One region of the Desulfitispora alkaliphila genome, then DNA from elsewhere that is predicted to be linked to it. Evidence: riboswitches for the same ligand, from Rfam matches in the RefSeq annotation. Region 1 holds a riboswitch; each other region holds the start of a gene.

The links. A riboswitch is a leader RNA that binds a small molecule or an ion and turns the genes downstream of it on or off. The one in region 1 is predicted to bind cyclic di-GMP.
Region 2: it holds a riboswitch for cyclic di-GMP, as region 1 does, so the genes downstream of both, GGQ84_RS02015 (diguanylate cyclase domain-containing protein) here and GGQ84_RS08250 (hypothetical protein) in region 1, are expected to answer to the same signal.
Region 3: it holds a riboswitch for cyclic di-GMP, as region 1 does, so the genes downstream of both, GGQ84_RS12435 (GspE/PulE family protein) here and GGQ84_RS08250 (hypothetical protein) in region 1, are expected to answer to the same signal.

What each region holds. Positions count from the first base shown of each region.
Region 1 covers NZ_JBNPXS010000018.1:48,052-53,146, forward strand. Annotated here, with positions in the region: partial or broken gene GGQ84_RS08225 (methionine ABC transporter ATP-binding protein) at 1-16, shown strand, start outside; gene GGQ84_RS08230 (methionine ABC transporter permease) at 58-714, shown strand; gene GGQ84_RS08235 (MetQ/NlpA family ABC transporter substrate-binding protein) at 733-1,557, shown strand; gene GGQ84_RS08240 (CPBP family intramembrane glutamic endopeptidase) at 1,793-2,338, opposite strand; gene GGQ84_RS08245 (rhomboid family intramembrane serine protease) at 2,416-3,093, shown strand; gene GGQ84_RS08250 (hypothetical protein) at 3,144-3,452, opposite strand; cyclic di-GMP riboswitch class I at 3,599-3,685, opposite strand; gene spoVAE (stage V sporulation protein AE) at 3,740-4,093, opposite strand; gene spoVAD (stage V sporulation protein AD) at 4,107-5,095, opposite strand, start outside.
Region 2 covers NZ_JBNPXS010000003.1:75,880-80,974, reverse strand. Annotated here, with positions in the region: gene glmM (phosphoglucosamine mutase) at 1-273, shown strand, start outside; gene glmS (glutamine--fructose-6-phosphate transaminase (isomerizing)) at 548-2,380, shown strand; gene GGQ84_RS02020 (hypothetical protein) at 2,549-3,151, shown strand; cyclic di-GMP riboswitch class I at 3,445-3,527, shown strand; gene GGQ84_RS02015 (diguanylate cyclase domain-containing protein) at 3,723-4,349, shown strand; gene GGQ84_RS02010 (EAL domain-containing protein) at 4,336-4,764, shown strand.
Region 3 covers NZ_JBNPXS010000038.1:9,540-14,634, reverse strand. Annotated here, with positions in the region: gene GGQ84_RS12445 (type II secretion system F family protein) at 1-459, opposite strand, end outside; gene GGQ84_RS12440 (type IV pilus twitching motility protein PilT) at 528-1,634, opposite strand; gene GGQ84_RS12435 (GspE/PulE family protein) at 1,618-3,342, opposite strand; cyclic di-GMP riboswitch class II at 3,389-3,474, opposite strand; partial or broken gene GGQ84_RS12430 (ferritin-like domain-containing protein) at 3,525-3,858, opposite strand; gene GGQ84_RS12425 (PIG-L deacetylase family protein) at 3,979-4,743, opposite strand; gene GGQ84_RS12420 (B12-binding domain-containing radical SAM protein) at 4,811-5,095, opposite strand, start outside.

The sequences.
Region 1 (5,095 bases):
AAAATTTGTTAAAACCTTTTATCATTACTGTGGTCTTGACTTCAAGGAGGGTTCATAATGAGTTTTGATACTATAGTGCAAATAATGTTGACTGGAACCTGGGAAACTATTCTAATGGTAGGAGTATCCGTCATTCTATCTCACTTAGTCGGGGTACCACTAGGAGTTATTGTTGTTATTACAAGGAAGGGGCACATATTAGAAAACAAATTGATAAATAGCTTGCTAGGAGCAGTAGTTAATCTAGGGCGTTCAGTACCCTTTATTATACTATTAGTTGCCCTTATCCCCTTTACTCAGTTGTTAATGGGTACTTTCATCGGAATCAAGGGGGTTATTGTTCCTTTAACTATAGCCGCTATCCCCTTTGTTGCTAGAATGGTAGAAACTTCCCTCTTGGAAGTACCAAAGGGTCTTATAGAGGCAGCCCAGGCAATGGGAGCAACTCCACTGCAAATTATATTTAAGGTACTGCTTCCGGAGTCCTTATCCTCTTTAATTTTAGGGGCTACCATTACTACAGTGAACCTAATTGGCTACTCAGCCATGGCAGGGTTTGTGGGAGGTGGAGGCTTAGGCGATATAGGAATAAGATATGGATATTACCGCTACGATTCAACAATTATGCTGATTACAGTAGTCTTATTAGTGATTATGGTTCAAGGAATTCAGCTTATAGGTGAAAAAACTGCAACATCCCTAAACAAAAAATAATAATTGGAGGTTTTTATAATGATAAACAAGAAACTCGTACTTATCCTTATTTCTGTTGCTTTACTTTTCGGTATTGTAGGCTGTAGCTCATCAGGTGATGACAACGATTTAGAAACACTGACAATTGGTGCAACTCCAGTTCCTCACGCTCAATTGTTAAACGAAATTAAGCCTTTACTAGCTGAAAATGGTATTGAACTGAGAGTTCAAGAATATACAGATTATATTACTCCGAATATTGCACTTTCTTCTGGTGAAATAGACGCTAACTACTTTCAAACTATGTCTTATTTACAGAATGAAAATGAAACCAGAGATTTGGGTATTATTGGATTTATAAATGTTCATTTTGAAGCTATGGGAGTTTACTCTAAGACAGTTGATGATTTAGACGCTTTACCTAACGGTGCTACAGTAGCTATTCCCAATGATGTTACAAATGGGTCTAGAGCATTATTCTTGTTACAACAAGCAGGCCTTATTACTATTGAAGATGGAATTGGCATAACTGAAGCTACTGTTTATACAATTGCTGATAACCCATTAAATTTAAATTTTGTAGAATTGGAAGCGGCACAACTACCTAGAGCTTTAGATGATGTGGAGCTTTCCGTTATCAATGGCAACTACGCTCTAGAGGCAGGACTTGATGTAGCTAATAACGCTCTTTATTTCGAAGATAACTCCTCAAATAAAGACCATCGCTATACAAATGTAGTTGCTATTAAAGAAGGCAATGAAACTGAGAAAAAAATCCAGCTATTAAATGAAGTCCTTACTTCTGATGCTGTAAGAGAGCTAATAGAAGAAACATGGCAAGGTGTTGTAGTTCCAACATTCTAGTAAAAAAATAAATCCTCGACTTCTATGAGCCGAGGATTTTTATTTAATTTTTATTTGGTTTGGGTATCACTTTCTAAACGCTTTACCACATAAAAAGCTACATAACCCATTATAAGTGCATTTGTTGCAATTACTAATCCTAGCAGATCAATCTACCCCCTTTGTTATTTACAGCATTTGTTAACATATAGAAAATAATAACATACATTTGTATTATATGCAATATCCTTACAATTTAATCAAAAAGTCCTCGACCTATCGCCAATATTACCGATACATTATATACCGAATGAATAGCAATAGGTACTATCAAATTGCCACTTACCTCATAACTCCACCCTAACAAAATGCTAATGCAAAAAGCCGCAATCCCATAAGGCAGCAATTCTTTTTTAAACCAATAGTGTACAATTCCAAACAACAAGCTGGTAATAAAGATACCCAGTATTGGTTGTAGTGCACCTCTAAATAAGATTTCTTCTGCAATTCCTGCTGTAATACCCATAATTAAAAGCTCTGATGTAGAAAAACTCTTGAGCATCGGCATTACTTGTCGCTGCCCCCACGCCCGAAAGCTAGGTAATTTCAGATAAAGCAGATAAACAAGCACAAAAACGCCAAATCCAGCAAAAGTCCCTATAAAATAATTCTTCACTTGACTCAGCCCAATTATTGTGTTTTCGAATATGTTTGCTCCAAAAGCAAAATAATATATAAGCTGTGCTGCAGCTATTAATATTGCCTGAAATAAAACTGCAGTAACTATTAAATTATTTCTCATGTATCATCCCTCTATTCAGTAGCATACTAAAGATAGTATTTTATATACCATTTGCTTTATCTAAGGAGGTCAATACTTTGTTTCCACTTAGGGATAGCATCGCTTCAGAGTCAACGCCTTATGTGACAATTTCTTTAATCGTTATAAATGTTATAGTTTTTATCTTCCAGTTTACCTTATCTGAGAATCAACTTCACAATTTAATAAATCTTTTCGGAGTGGTACCTGCTGATTTCACAGGGATATCTATTTTTCAGATATTACTGGGAGGCCTTTTCCCCTTTATTTCACTTTTCACTGCTATGTTTCTACACGGAGGCATTATTCACCTGTTTGGAAATATGATTTATTTGTGGGTATTTGGTGATAATATTGAAGATCGAATAGGACATCTAGGCTTTTTAGTCTTTTACCTCACAGCAGGAGTTGCCGGAAGCTTTTTTCATATTCTGACCAATCCCACTTCAACAGTTCCAACTATTGGTGCTAGTGGGGCAGTTGCAGGTGTCCTCGGTGCTTACTTTCTATTGTACCCTAAAGCCAAGGTACAAGCTTTGGTATTTTTAGGCTTTATTTTTACAGTCACTAGAATTAGAGCTGTATACTTTTTATTCCTATGGTTTGTTCTTCAATTTATTAATGTGTTAAGCTCTACCCAGGGAACACAACCAGTAGCCTGGTGGGCTCATATTGGAGGTTTTGCAGTGGGAGCTATGATAGCATTCCGCTACATGCAACAAGTTAGAGTTAGGTGAATACAAAAAAACTGTGGTCAATTATTACAGTCAACCACAGTTTATAGTACTTATATCGCTGCTATCCTGCTTCCCATTGTTTTAAACTGAGAAATACGCTGCAAATAGTGTTTTATTTCATAGGGATATAGTTTTAGTTCCTTTTTAGCAGTTATAATTCTTTTTTGGAAATCTCTCTGAATTCTCCTCAAATCCTCCGCATCTGATAGTAAAAACTTCTGATTTTCTATAATCAATAAGTTGTTTCCTAGAAAAAGTTTTGCATCACACTTAACACCGTTATTCCTTCTCTTTACTTTAAACTTTATGTATGTTTTCCCGTTGTGTTTGTCTGTGTCAAAGTAGTTTGTAATATTCAAAAGACGTACTCCCCCTTAGTTTTTATTGCTCCTATTGGTGATTTAATAATTAATTATGTCTAGAGTTTCCCTCCTTTGTGGCAAAAGGAAAACAGATTAATGCAGCCATACACATGTATATAGCCTTAATCTGTTTCTTTTGATATTTTGGCAACTGGCTGTCTTAGTCATTTACGACGTTAGACCCTATAGTTTTGCGTCACTGCCTTTCAACAGTTTTGCCTTTGACAGAATATTAATTTGCCACTTTCATTTTAACCAATATTTAGATTAATTTCAACTTTTTTTTAGCCCTTAGCTTTAAAAATTAATGCGGCTATGAACGAGAATATAATAGCTGCAGATATACCTGCACTGGTCACTTCAAATATTCCAGTAATTACTCCCACTAGTCCATGCATTTCAGCTTCACTTAGCGCTCCTTTGACAAGTGAGTTCCCAAAGCTAGTAATGGGAATTGTGGCACCAGCACCAGCAAACTTTATTAAAGGTTCATAGAGACCTAAGCCTCCTAGGATTACTCCTGCAACCACTAGTGTAGTTAATGTGTGAGCTGGGGTTAATCTAAAAACATCTAGCATCACCTGTCCGATTACACAAATTGCTCCTCCCACAACAAAAGCCCAGAAAAATTGTTCCATATTAATTCACCTCTTAATCCATTTCTATAGAGACTGCATGAGCAATACAAGGAATACTCTCTTTTTGCTGATAGGATAATGGAGATAAGAGCGCTCCCGTGGCGACCACCAGTATCCGCTTTACTTTTCCAGTTTTTAACCATTCCATAAAATGTCCATAGGTAACCACTGCCGCTGAGGCACACCCACTGGCTCCCGCAAACACAGGCTGATCCTCTCTGTATATTAGTGTCCCACAGTCGGTAAACTGATCTTCAGGAAGTGGTGTCCCACTTTCTGCTAATAAATCGGCACAAATCTTGTGCCCAACTCTTCCCAAGTCTCCTGTAGCTATCACATCATAGTGACTAGGGTCAAGGCCTGTTTCTCTAAAGTGTGCTTGGATGGTTTCAGCCGCTGCAGGAGCCATTGCCGACCCCATATTAAAGGGGTCCTTTAATCCCATATCTACAATTCTTCCGATAGTAGCTTTTGTAACCCTTGGTCCATCGCCTTCAGGAGCAACAAGTGCCGCGCCGGCCCCAGTAACAGTCCACTGTGCGGTCGGGGGTTTTTGCCCCCCGTACTCTGTAGGGTAGCGAAATTGCTTTTCCACTGAACTATTGTGGCTAGACGTACCAGTGATTGCATACCTTGCAGCTCCACTTTCCACAAACTGAGCTGCCACGGCTAACCCTAACATAGATGTTGAACAGGCTCCAAAAATACCAACGTAGGGTATTTCCAGGGTTCTAGCTGCGAAACTACTACTTATAATCTGATTCATTAGGTCCCCACCAATAAAAAAATTCACATCTTGCTTTTTTACTCCAGCCTTATCCAAAGCCTTTTGACAAGCATCTTCTAGCATTAACTTTTCAGCCTTTTCAAAACTCTTTTGGTCCATCCAGATATTGTCATATAATATATCAAAACTGTCGCTTAGGTTTCCTTTCCCTTCAAAAGGGCCTCCCACAACACCTGTACTGACAATTACCGGTTTAGAAGGAAACTGCCACGTAC
Region 2 (5,095 bases), on a different contig from region 1:
AAAGAGAACTTAGCCCAATTAAAGGGTGTAATGGAGAAGCTGCCACAAGTTTTGGTAAACGTGACAGTAAAAAACAAGAGGAATTTAGACAAAGTAGCGGAAATTAATAATGTTATAGAAGAAGCTAAAGCTCAACTAGATGGTCGAGGAAGAATTTTAGTGAGGGCATCGGGAACTGAACCCTTAGTTCGAGTGATGGCAGAGGGACCAGATATGGCAGAATTAGAAGAAGTAACAAATAAGATTGCCGCAGTAATTAAGCAAAAGGTGTAATAGTTTTGGCTAACCAATGGACCACAATTGGTTATGGGCAAGGGGTGGGCACTAAGTAAGAGGAGGTGAATCTGGAGATTTTATTTTAAAGCGCCAGGACCACAAATATAGAAGTGGTTGACGAGGTGGAGGTTTATCGATTTTCGGCGGATGCCTCCCGGCTCAAGCAAGCTAGAGTCGTAAAGGGCACTACAAAGCTTCTGAGTAATTGGAAGGACAAAAGGTGTCCTGTAGGTAAGCAGAGTTGTTTATAACCGACAGGAGGATTTAATATATGTGCGGTATTATGGGATACATTGGTTCTAAGGAAGTAGAACCAATACTTTTAGATGGATTGAGTAAGCTTGAATATAGAGGTTATGATTCTGCAGGTATTGCTGTAGTAAAAGAAGGAAAAGTGAAAATAGAGAAGAAGGAAGGTAAACTTAAGATTTTAGAAGAGAGGTTGAAAGCCAAATCCCTTAAAGGGAATGTGGGTATTGGTCACACTAGATGGGCGACTCATGGAAGTCCTTCAGACAAGAATTCTCACCCTCATAGCGACTGTAGTGGCAAAATTGCTGTTGTTCACAATGGTATTATTGAGAACTACCTTTATTTGAGAGAATGGTTACAGAGTGAAGGACACAATTTTACTTCAGAAACAGATACAGAAGTTTTACCTCACTTAGTAGAACACTACTATCAGGGCAATCTGCAAGAAGCAGTGCAAAAGGTTTTGACAAAAGTGGAAGGGTCCTTTGCTTTTGCTGTTTGTTGTGAAGATGAACCAGATAAATTAGTTGTAGCACGGCAGGATAGTCCACTGGTGCTGGGATTGGGAGATGGAGAGAATTTTGTAGCATCTGATATCCCGGCAATTTTAAACTACACTAGAGATACCTATATTCTAGATGATGGACAAATGGCTGTGGTAACTGCCGATGGAATAGAGGTTTTTGATTTTAAGGGCAATGAGGTAGATAAGAAAATATTTAGGGTGAAGTGGGACGCAGCTGCAGCTGAAAAAGGCGGATATGACCACTTTATGATTAAAGAAATACACGAGCAGCCTAAAGCCATAAGAGAGACGCTTACTGGGAGAATATCAGAGAATAAATCTTCAGTTTTATTTGACGAAAATGTAGCACTGACAAAAGAGAGGGTAAGCCGAATTGACAAAATTGCCATAGTGGCCTGCGGAACTGCTTATCACGCAGGGTTAGTGGGTAAGTACGTAATGGAAAAGACTTTGCACATACCTGTAGAAACAGATATAGCATCAGAGTTTAGATATAGAGACCCATTGATAAACAAGAGAACTTTGATGATTGTAATAAGTCAGTCGGGAGAAACTGCTGATACACTAGCGGCTCTGAGAGAAGCCAAGCGAAAAGGGGCAAGAGTACTAGCCATAACTAATGTTGTGGGAAGCTCTGTATCTAGAGAGGCAGACGATGTTATCTATACTTGGGCAGGTCCTGAGATTGCCGTGGCTTCAACAAAAGCATATATTACTCAGCTCGCTAGTCTCTATTTAGTTGCAGTATATTTGGCAGAAAAGCTTGGTACTATGGATGCACAGGTGAGAAAGAACTTTTTACAAGAGTTAGAGCAGCTTCCTGAAAAAGCAGAGCTTGTTTTACAGGACGAGGAGAGAATACAAAAGTTAGCTAAAGAATTTGTGGCTTGGGACGATTCCTTCTTCATCGGTCGCAGTCTAGACTATGCTGTAGCTTTAGAAGGATCTTTGAAGCTAAAAGAAATTTCCTATATTCATGCAGAGGCCTATGCGGCAGGTGAACTGAAACATGGGACATTAGCACTGATTGTGCCTGGGATACCTGTGATGGCATTGGTAACTCAAGAGGATATATATGAGAAGACAGTAAGCAATATTAAAGAGGTAAAAGCTAGGGATGCTTTTGTTACAGCAATCGCATTTGAAGGTAGAAAAGAAATAGAAAAGGTTGTAGATCAAGTTATCTACTTGCCTCGAACAACCACATTATTAGCACCTATATTGACAGTAATCCCACTACAGTTATTAGCCTATTACGGTGCAGTTGAACGGGGAGAAGATGTGGATAAACCGAGGAATTTAGCTAAAAGTGTGACTGTGGAGTAAATACAATCGCAATATTTATATCAAAAAAACTTCACTTGATAGAGTGAGGTTTTTTTGGTAGTTTTATTCTAATCATTCTATAATTTCGCTAAAATGTTTGCTAAACTACATTTGATGGTCAATGTGAAACAAAGATTAATAATATTTTCAGCAAGGAGGGAAGCTTATATGAAGATAAAGAATATGTTGTTACTGGGATTAATGATATTAATTGCTTTAACAAGTGGCTGCTCAAGAAATGCGGCACCGACAGTCGTATATGATTACGATATTCAAGAAGCGACAGTTCTGATTGACGAAGTTGAATGGCTGAGTGCTTGGTTACAGACACAGGATGTAATATTACGAAGCGATGCAGAAAAGTTGATTGCACGATTCAACGAAGTCCTTAGTTATGCTGGCAAAAATATTATAACGATAGCAATGACTGATGGAGCAGACTGGGAAAACAGCAGTTTAGAAACACTTTCTTTAGGAAACAGTTATATTCACCCAACAATTTATCACGAAGGTGTTTATGTCGTTTCTGCAACAGAAGAACGGACATGCGAAACCTCAGAAGATACTGGGGAATGTACTACACATTTTAGTACATTAGTAATCCGAAAGGAATATTCAGGTAGCGACGACAAGCTAAAAGACTGGTATTTGGAATATATCTTTACTAAACGCAGTCATGATGGTGACTGGAAGTTTGTTTCTTATAACGGCATATACAATGTAGAGGCGAATTTGGCGCTGAAAGAGTCTTTTTGGGAAATTAACTATTGATACAGAGTATGAGCGTTATCTTAGGAGGTTCGCATGACACATCATTCTTATTTATCGATAAAAACAGGAGGAATTAGAAAGCCATTGTTGCAGATTTCAACCAAGATGTGGACGCAATTAGAAATTCTTGCGACACATTCTCTATATGATGTGGCACAGTTGATGTATTATGTGATGGGGAATCATTTTAAAGAAAATATTGATATAAAAACAAAAATATGGTATATTGCTATGTGTGCACGAAACAGGACTAAAGTACCATTTGGTGATATTTTAAATATGCGAAGTATAACTATTGATAAAGGCAAACCACTCGAAAGGGTGGGACGCAAAATCATGGGTCTAAGGCGTAAGCTACGATTGCCAGATTGCCGAGGTTATTTGCAGTATACTGTTTACCTGGAAGCCTTTATGGTTCCTTTTTTTTGTGGGAATACATTTGCAGAGTATATCTAATGGGGGATAACCGTGAGTGAAATATTTATAAGATGTATAAATAAGCATGACAACTTAACAGGGTTGCCTAACAGATACTTTTTTGTTGAAAAGTTAAATGAGCTAATTAGCATTAATCAAGGGTGCTGTTATTATAGTTAATATTGATAGGTTTCAGTATTTTAATAACAGTTATGGCCATATTTTTGGAGACCAAGTGCTGATCAAAGTTGCTCAGATTTTGCAAAAACTAGAAAGTCACCAGGTATCAGTTTATCGGCTTAGTGGAGATGAGTTTATACTTCTTTACGAAAATACATGTGAATATGAAAAAATCAAGACATTAATACAGATTGAAGAGAAAGGATTTAATATAAGATGCTCAATAGGTATTGCATTATATCCGAAAAATAGTAGTAATCCTATAAATTTGATTCGGTATGCTGATTTTGCAGTTCGAAGTGTCAAAACAGAACCCCATAATAGTTATGCATTTTATAACAACACTATGGGGGCCCAATTAGATGAGAAGAAACAGATAGAAAAATGGCTACACGAAGCATTACTGAAAAACGACTTTAAAATGTTGTATCAGCCTAAGGTTTGCGTGGATGATGTTAATATAACAGGGTTTGAAGTATTGCTTCGAATAAATGGAAGAAACATCTCGCCAGCTAAATTCATTCCAATTGCCGAAGAAGTTGGTTTGATTATTAAAATAGGACGGTGGGTGACAAGGGAGGCTGTTTATGGCTACAATTGACCCTTCATATATAGAAATCGAAATTACTGAAAACCTTTTTATTGAAAAGGAAGAGATGACTATTGAATTTTTAAATCGTTTAAAAGAGATTGGAGTAAAAATATCTTTGGATGATTTTGGTAAGGGGTACTCATCATTAAACTATTTAACATATCTCCCTATTGATTTAATTAAGTTGGACAAGTCCTTGTGTGATAAATATCAAGAATCATTAAGCATGAAAGTAATAGTGGGTATCGTTATGCTTGCGAAAAGCTTAGGAATTCAGGTCGTTGCTGAAGGAATAGAGACAGAGGAACAATATAAGCATATAAAAAATACTGGGTGTCATTATGCTCAGGGGTATTTTTTCAGTAAACCTCTGAATATTCAAGATGCAGAAAGACTTTTTCTAAAACCTGATAGTCTATGTTAGTAAGGAAACGTATTTCTTTAGGACCGAATATTTGTTAACCCCATATAGCACACAACTCCCAATAATCCTGTCTACAAATGCAATAAAATACAACTTCTCTATCTTCCGATTGCCAGATTGCCGGGGTATATACTGCGAATACGTTTTCCGGGCGCCTTTAAGGGTGTTTTTTTTATTTGATTAATTCAATTAAAGAACAGAGAACTTTTTAAGGAAAAGGGGTGAACTTAACCAATCTGGGAGATAAACTCTTCATTTACTGGAGGTGCAGGGTTATAGCAAAACTACGGATTTGTTGAACTAATAAGCATGATATTGTTGATTTTAGAAA
Region 3 (5,095 bases), on a different contig from region 1:
CCGCTCCAGAACCTGGTCTAAGGCCCCTCCCGTTTCCCCTGCCTCAACCATGCTCACATACATCTTGGGAAAGACCTGGGGGTGCTTTCCCATGGTCTCTGATAGGGTTGATCCCCTCTCTAAATCTCGGGCCACTGCTTCCATGGAATTTTTTACTCCCTGGTTTTCCGTTTGCTCCATTAGAATTTTCATAGAGCGCAATAGGGGTATCCCCGCATTTATCATGGTGGCAAACTGACGACTGAAAATCACCAGCTCCTTAATTTTCATCTTCTTTTGCAGCATAGCTTTCAGGTTTTCTAAATCCCATAGAGGTGATTTATGCTCCTGGATATTGATTACTAGCAGTTTTTGGCTACGCAGAGCTTGAATTGCCGCCTCTCTGCTTTCAGACTCAATTGTATCCTCAACAATAGCACCAGTATATGTGCGTGCTTTGTATTTATAATTAGGGCTCATAGTTCTTTTCCCCCAAGATATTCCATTTATGATGAATTAGTATTTTAATTGAAATGTTCGGCAACTAACTACCAAAATCCTTCCCCTCCACTGGGTTTCTCCTCGTTAGCATCATCAGAATTTTCTTCCCTTAAAAGCTGGGGACTGATTTGACCTCTGTCAACCAGGTTAGTTAAGCATGCCTCCATAGTCTGCATTCCACTTCTGCTACCCGTTTGAAGCATGGAATATATTTGGTGGCTTTTACCTTCCCGAATTAGGTTTGCAATAGCACTAGTTGATACCATAATTTCCATGGCTGCAACCCTCCCCTTCCCTTGCACACGGGGTAATAATCGCTGAGCTACAACTCCACGCAGGGTAGCTGCCAATTGAATTCTAATCTGCTGCTGTTGATGAGGAGGAAAAACATCTATAATCCGGTCCACTGTAGATGCTGCTGAAGTGGTATGCAATGTGGCAAAAACCAAATGTCCAGTCTCTGCAGCGGTTATGGCAGTGCTGATTGTTTCCAAGTCTCGCATCTCACCCACAAGGATTACATCCGGGTCCTGGCGCATTGCCGCCCGCAGTGCCGTGGCAAAGGTATTAGTATCTCGATGGACCTCCCTTTGGTTTACAATTCCCTTTTTGTGATTGTGGACAAACTCAATTGGGTCCTCTATGGTTATTATATGCTCTTCTTTATTGCTATTTATATAATCAATCATAGCTGCTAATGTAGTTGATTTACCACTGCCTGTGGGGCCAGTAACTAAAACTAGGCCATTTTTCTGCTTAGCCAAATTTTTTACTACAGGCGGTAAATTCAATTCCTCCATAGTCAAAATCTTACTGGGAATAATTCGCAGGGCTAGGGCAATGGTGCCCTTTTGCTTAAATACATTAGCTCGAAGCCGCGCATTTCCTGGCAGGGAAAAAGAAAAATCAATCTCTCCTCGCTCCTGTAGCTGCTCCTGCTGCTCCTTACTGGTCAATTCTTTCATGATCTCTTCCAAATGGTGCGACTCCAGCTCTATATCAAAGGCAGGATTTATCTTCCCTGCAGGCTTGACTCCACCGTCAATTCGAAAGTGAGGACAAACCCCTTTTGTCAAGTGAATATCTGAAGCTCCATTGCTAATACCTAATTTTATCAGCTCTTTAACCTCCATAGTCTCACTCCTTTTCTTCATCTGAACTGAAGGCCACCCGAATTACTTCACCCACTGTGGTAATGCCTTCTAATGATTTTTGAATTCCGTCTTCCTTTAATGTAATCATACCCGCTTCTCGAGCTAGTGATTGAAGTATATCTGAAGTAACTCTAAGTGCAATTTCCTGCCGCATTTCCTTTGTTATGGGCATAACCTCCTGAATGGCAATTCTGCCTCGATAGCCTGTATTGTTGCAATAGCTACAGCCCTCTCCTTTATATAATATCACTTCTTGCTCTGGTGGGGCACTTAAATATGTTCGCCATGGACTTTCCGGCTCTAAATTGTATCTCACTTTACACTGTGGACAGATTCTGCGAACCAGTCGCTGAGCTACCACACCCGCTAAGGATGAGGCAACTAGATATGGTTCTAAGCCCATATCAAAGAGCCTGGTAATCGTACTAGCTGCATCATTTGTGTGCAGTGTGGAAAGCACCTTGTGTCCAGTAGTTGCTGCTCGCACTGCAATATCTGCTGTTTCTTTATCCCTTATTTCACCCAACATGATGATGTCCGGATCCTGGCGCAAAATAGAGCGCAATCCAGTTGCAAAGGTCAGGCCTGCCTTTGTGTTTACCTGAACCTGATTGATCCCCTCTAGCATGTACTCCACTGGATCCTCTACTGTGACAGTATTTACACCAACTTCATTAATGCTATTTAACGCAGCATAAAGGGTTGTAGTCTTACCACTTCCCGTAGGTCCAGTTATGAGAATGATACCAAAGGTTTGTTTGAGCATTTTTTCAAATCGCTCCTGTACACTTTTTTGCATTCCCAGTTGATCTATGGTAAAGAGGGCATCTGATTTATCTAAAATCCTGATAACTACTTTCTCACCATATACAGTGGGCAAAGTGGAGATGCGGAGATCGATGCTCTTTTTTGCCACTTTTATCTGAATTCGACCGTCATGAGGTCTACGTTTTTCTGCAATATCCATATTTGCCATGATTTTGATTCTCGATACCAAGGCCGCATGAGTCTTTATTGGCAGGTGGATCATTTCTTGCAGTATGCCGTCAATCCTGTAGCGCACCCGAACATGTTTTTCTATGGCCTCTATATGTATATCTGAAGCTTTTTCTTTGATTGATTGGTGAATGATGGCATTAACTGCCTTTACAATTGGAGCTTCATCAGTGGCATTTAACAGTTCATCTAGGTCTAGGGTAGCTGTGGTCAGCTCCTCCTTTTCCATCTCCTCTAACTCTTTTCCAAAGGCCTGCTCTACCGAATCGCTGAGGCCAAAGAAGCGAGAGATGGCTTGATCTACTTCCCTTTCACTGGCAATTGCTGGCTCTACTGTAAGACCTGTTTGCATTTCAATATTGTCAATGGCATCTAAGTTTAGTGGATCTGCCATGGCCAAACCCAGTTTGTTTTCAACCTTTTCAAAAGGTATAACCTTGTAGTTTCTAGCTACAGTACCAGTTATCAGCTTAACTATTTTGGGGTTTAAGCGCATTTTGTGCAATGCTATTCTGGGTAAACCCAGTTGAATCTCTAAGACCTCGTCAATTTGCTCTTCGGTGACAAGACCCAATTGAATTAAGGCATGGCCTAAGCGCAAGCCTGTTTGCTTTTGGGTCTTTAGTGCTTCCTTTAATTGGAGCTCTGTAATAACTCCTCCATCTATTAAAATATCACCTAATCGCTTTTTCTCCCGTTTCCATTTAGCCAAGGTATAGTCCCTCCCATTTCGCATGCATCTAAAAACCCACGGCAATTGTGCCGTGGGCTGGTTTCACTACTAGCTCCCCTTAGCCCAAGTGACCACTGTTATAGTCTAAGGTTCATTGCTTCCCATTTAATAGGAATTCGCTGAAAGAGAAAATATTCCTTCTTTTAGGTACTGCCAAGTATTTACTTATTAAAAAATCTGTCTAATAACCCTTTAAAGGCTTGACCGTGTCTAGCCTCGTCTTTGCACATTTCGTGAACTGTATCGTGGATAGCATCTAGGTTTTTGTTCTTTTGCCAGTTTAGCAAGCTCTTTCTTGCCTTTACAGGCGCCATATTCTGCATCTACTCTCATTTGCAGGTTAATTTTAGTGTCCGCTTTGACCACTTAACCAAGTAACTCAGCAAATTTAGCTGCGTGCTCTGCTTCCTCCTAAGCGATTGCCACCTCGGGATAACCTTCTCTATCCGCTTGACGGCTCATAGCCAAGTACATTCCAACCTCAGTACACTCGACTTCCTTGTTGTAATTTATTGTTGATATTAGTTACTGTTACTATATGCTTCTTCATAGTTTTCTAAAATCCTTCTCCTCTTTTTAAATTTTTATTTTTTTTCACAAAAAAAAGACACTATATTAAGTGTCACCTTTCCTATATACTTCACTGTATTTAAATTTAGTACCTCTAGCACAATATTTAGCGTAGATTTTTACAAACTCATTATAAATCCTGTCATTGAAACGCAACTGACTTTTATGGCATCTTAATGCTCGCTGCTTTGAAAGTAATGTTTCAGATATATCTACAACTGTATTAGCTTTAGATGTAGCATAGAAGTAGATATCCGTTCCGGGATATAGTTTTTTATGGAGTTTAGCTACTGCTTTGCCTACCGCTATGTGGTCTGGATGTCTCCTTACTACTCCTAAAGGGTAAGTTGGGTCAAATGCAAAAATTAATTGGGGCTGTACCTGCCTTATTACTTGAGACAAAAGAGGTAGCAGATTTTTATCCTGAGCCAATTTCAAGTCCGGTTGGTGCAAAAACTCAAGATTAGATACCTTTAATATATCAGCAGCTTTTCTTTGCTCTCTTTGTCTCGTGTTTCTCAAGTCAATTTTGTTGACTCCCTTTTCCCCATCACTAACGCATACTACATTTACTCTAGCTCCACCTAATGCTAACAGCTTTAAAGTGCCTCCCATAAATATTTCTAAATCGTCAGGATGAGCAGTTACAGCCAGCACAGAAGCTTTACTTTGAACCAAATCTCTCCCATTATCCACCGCCTGGTTTGCACTTACTACTAGCTGTTGCCTTATTTCCTTTACAAGATAAATGCCTAAAAAGACAAGTACTCCAATAATACCAGTGTAAATTTTGGGTTTTGAGATTTTCATCTACTAACTACCCTTTCATAGTTGTGATGTAATTAAAGTTCCCAAAAGCAAACATTCTTATCAATAATTAAAGAGAGTTCAGTTTCCTAATTCCTTTGTTGGTAGTGCGAGTTGATAGTACTTCTTCTATATAATTAAGCAATTCCTTTTTATCCTTTTGCAGTGTTCCTGTGAGAGGTAAGTAATTTGAAGGGTGAGTACTGTTAAAAATTAACTTATCAATAGTTATATGCTCAAGAAGTAACTTCATCTCCTCTAGAACCTCAAAGTTATCTAACTGTTGAAACTGGCCCTGCTGGACCTTTTCATAAATTTCAGTACCGGGAAAAGGCATCAGAGTTAATATAGCAAA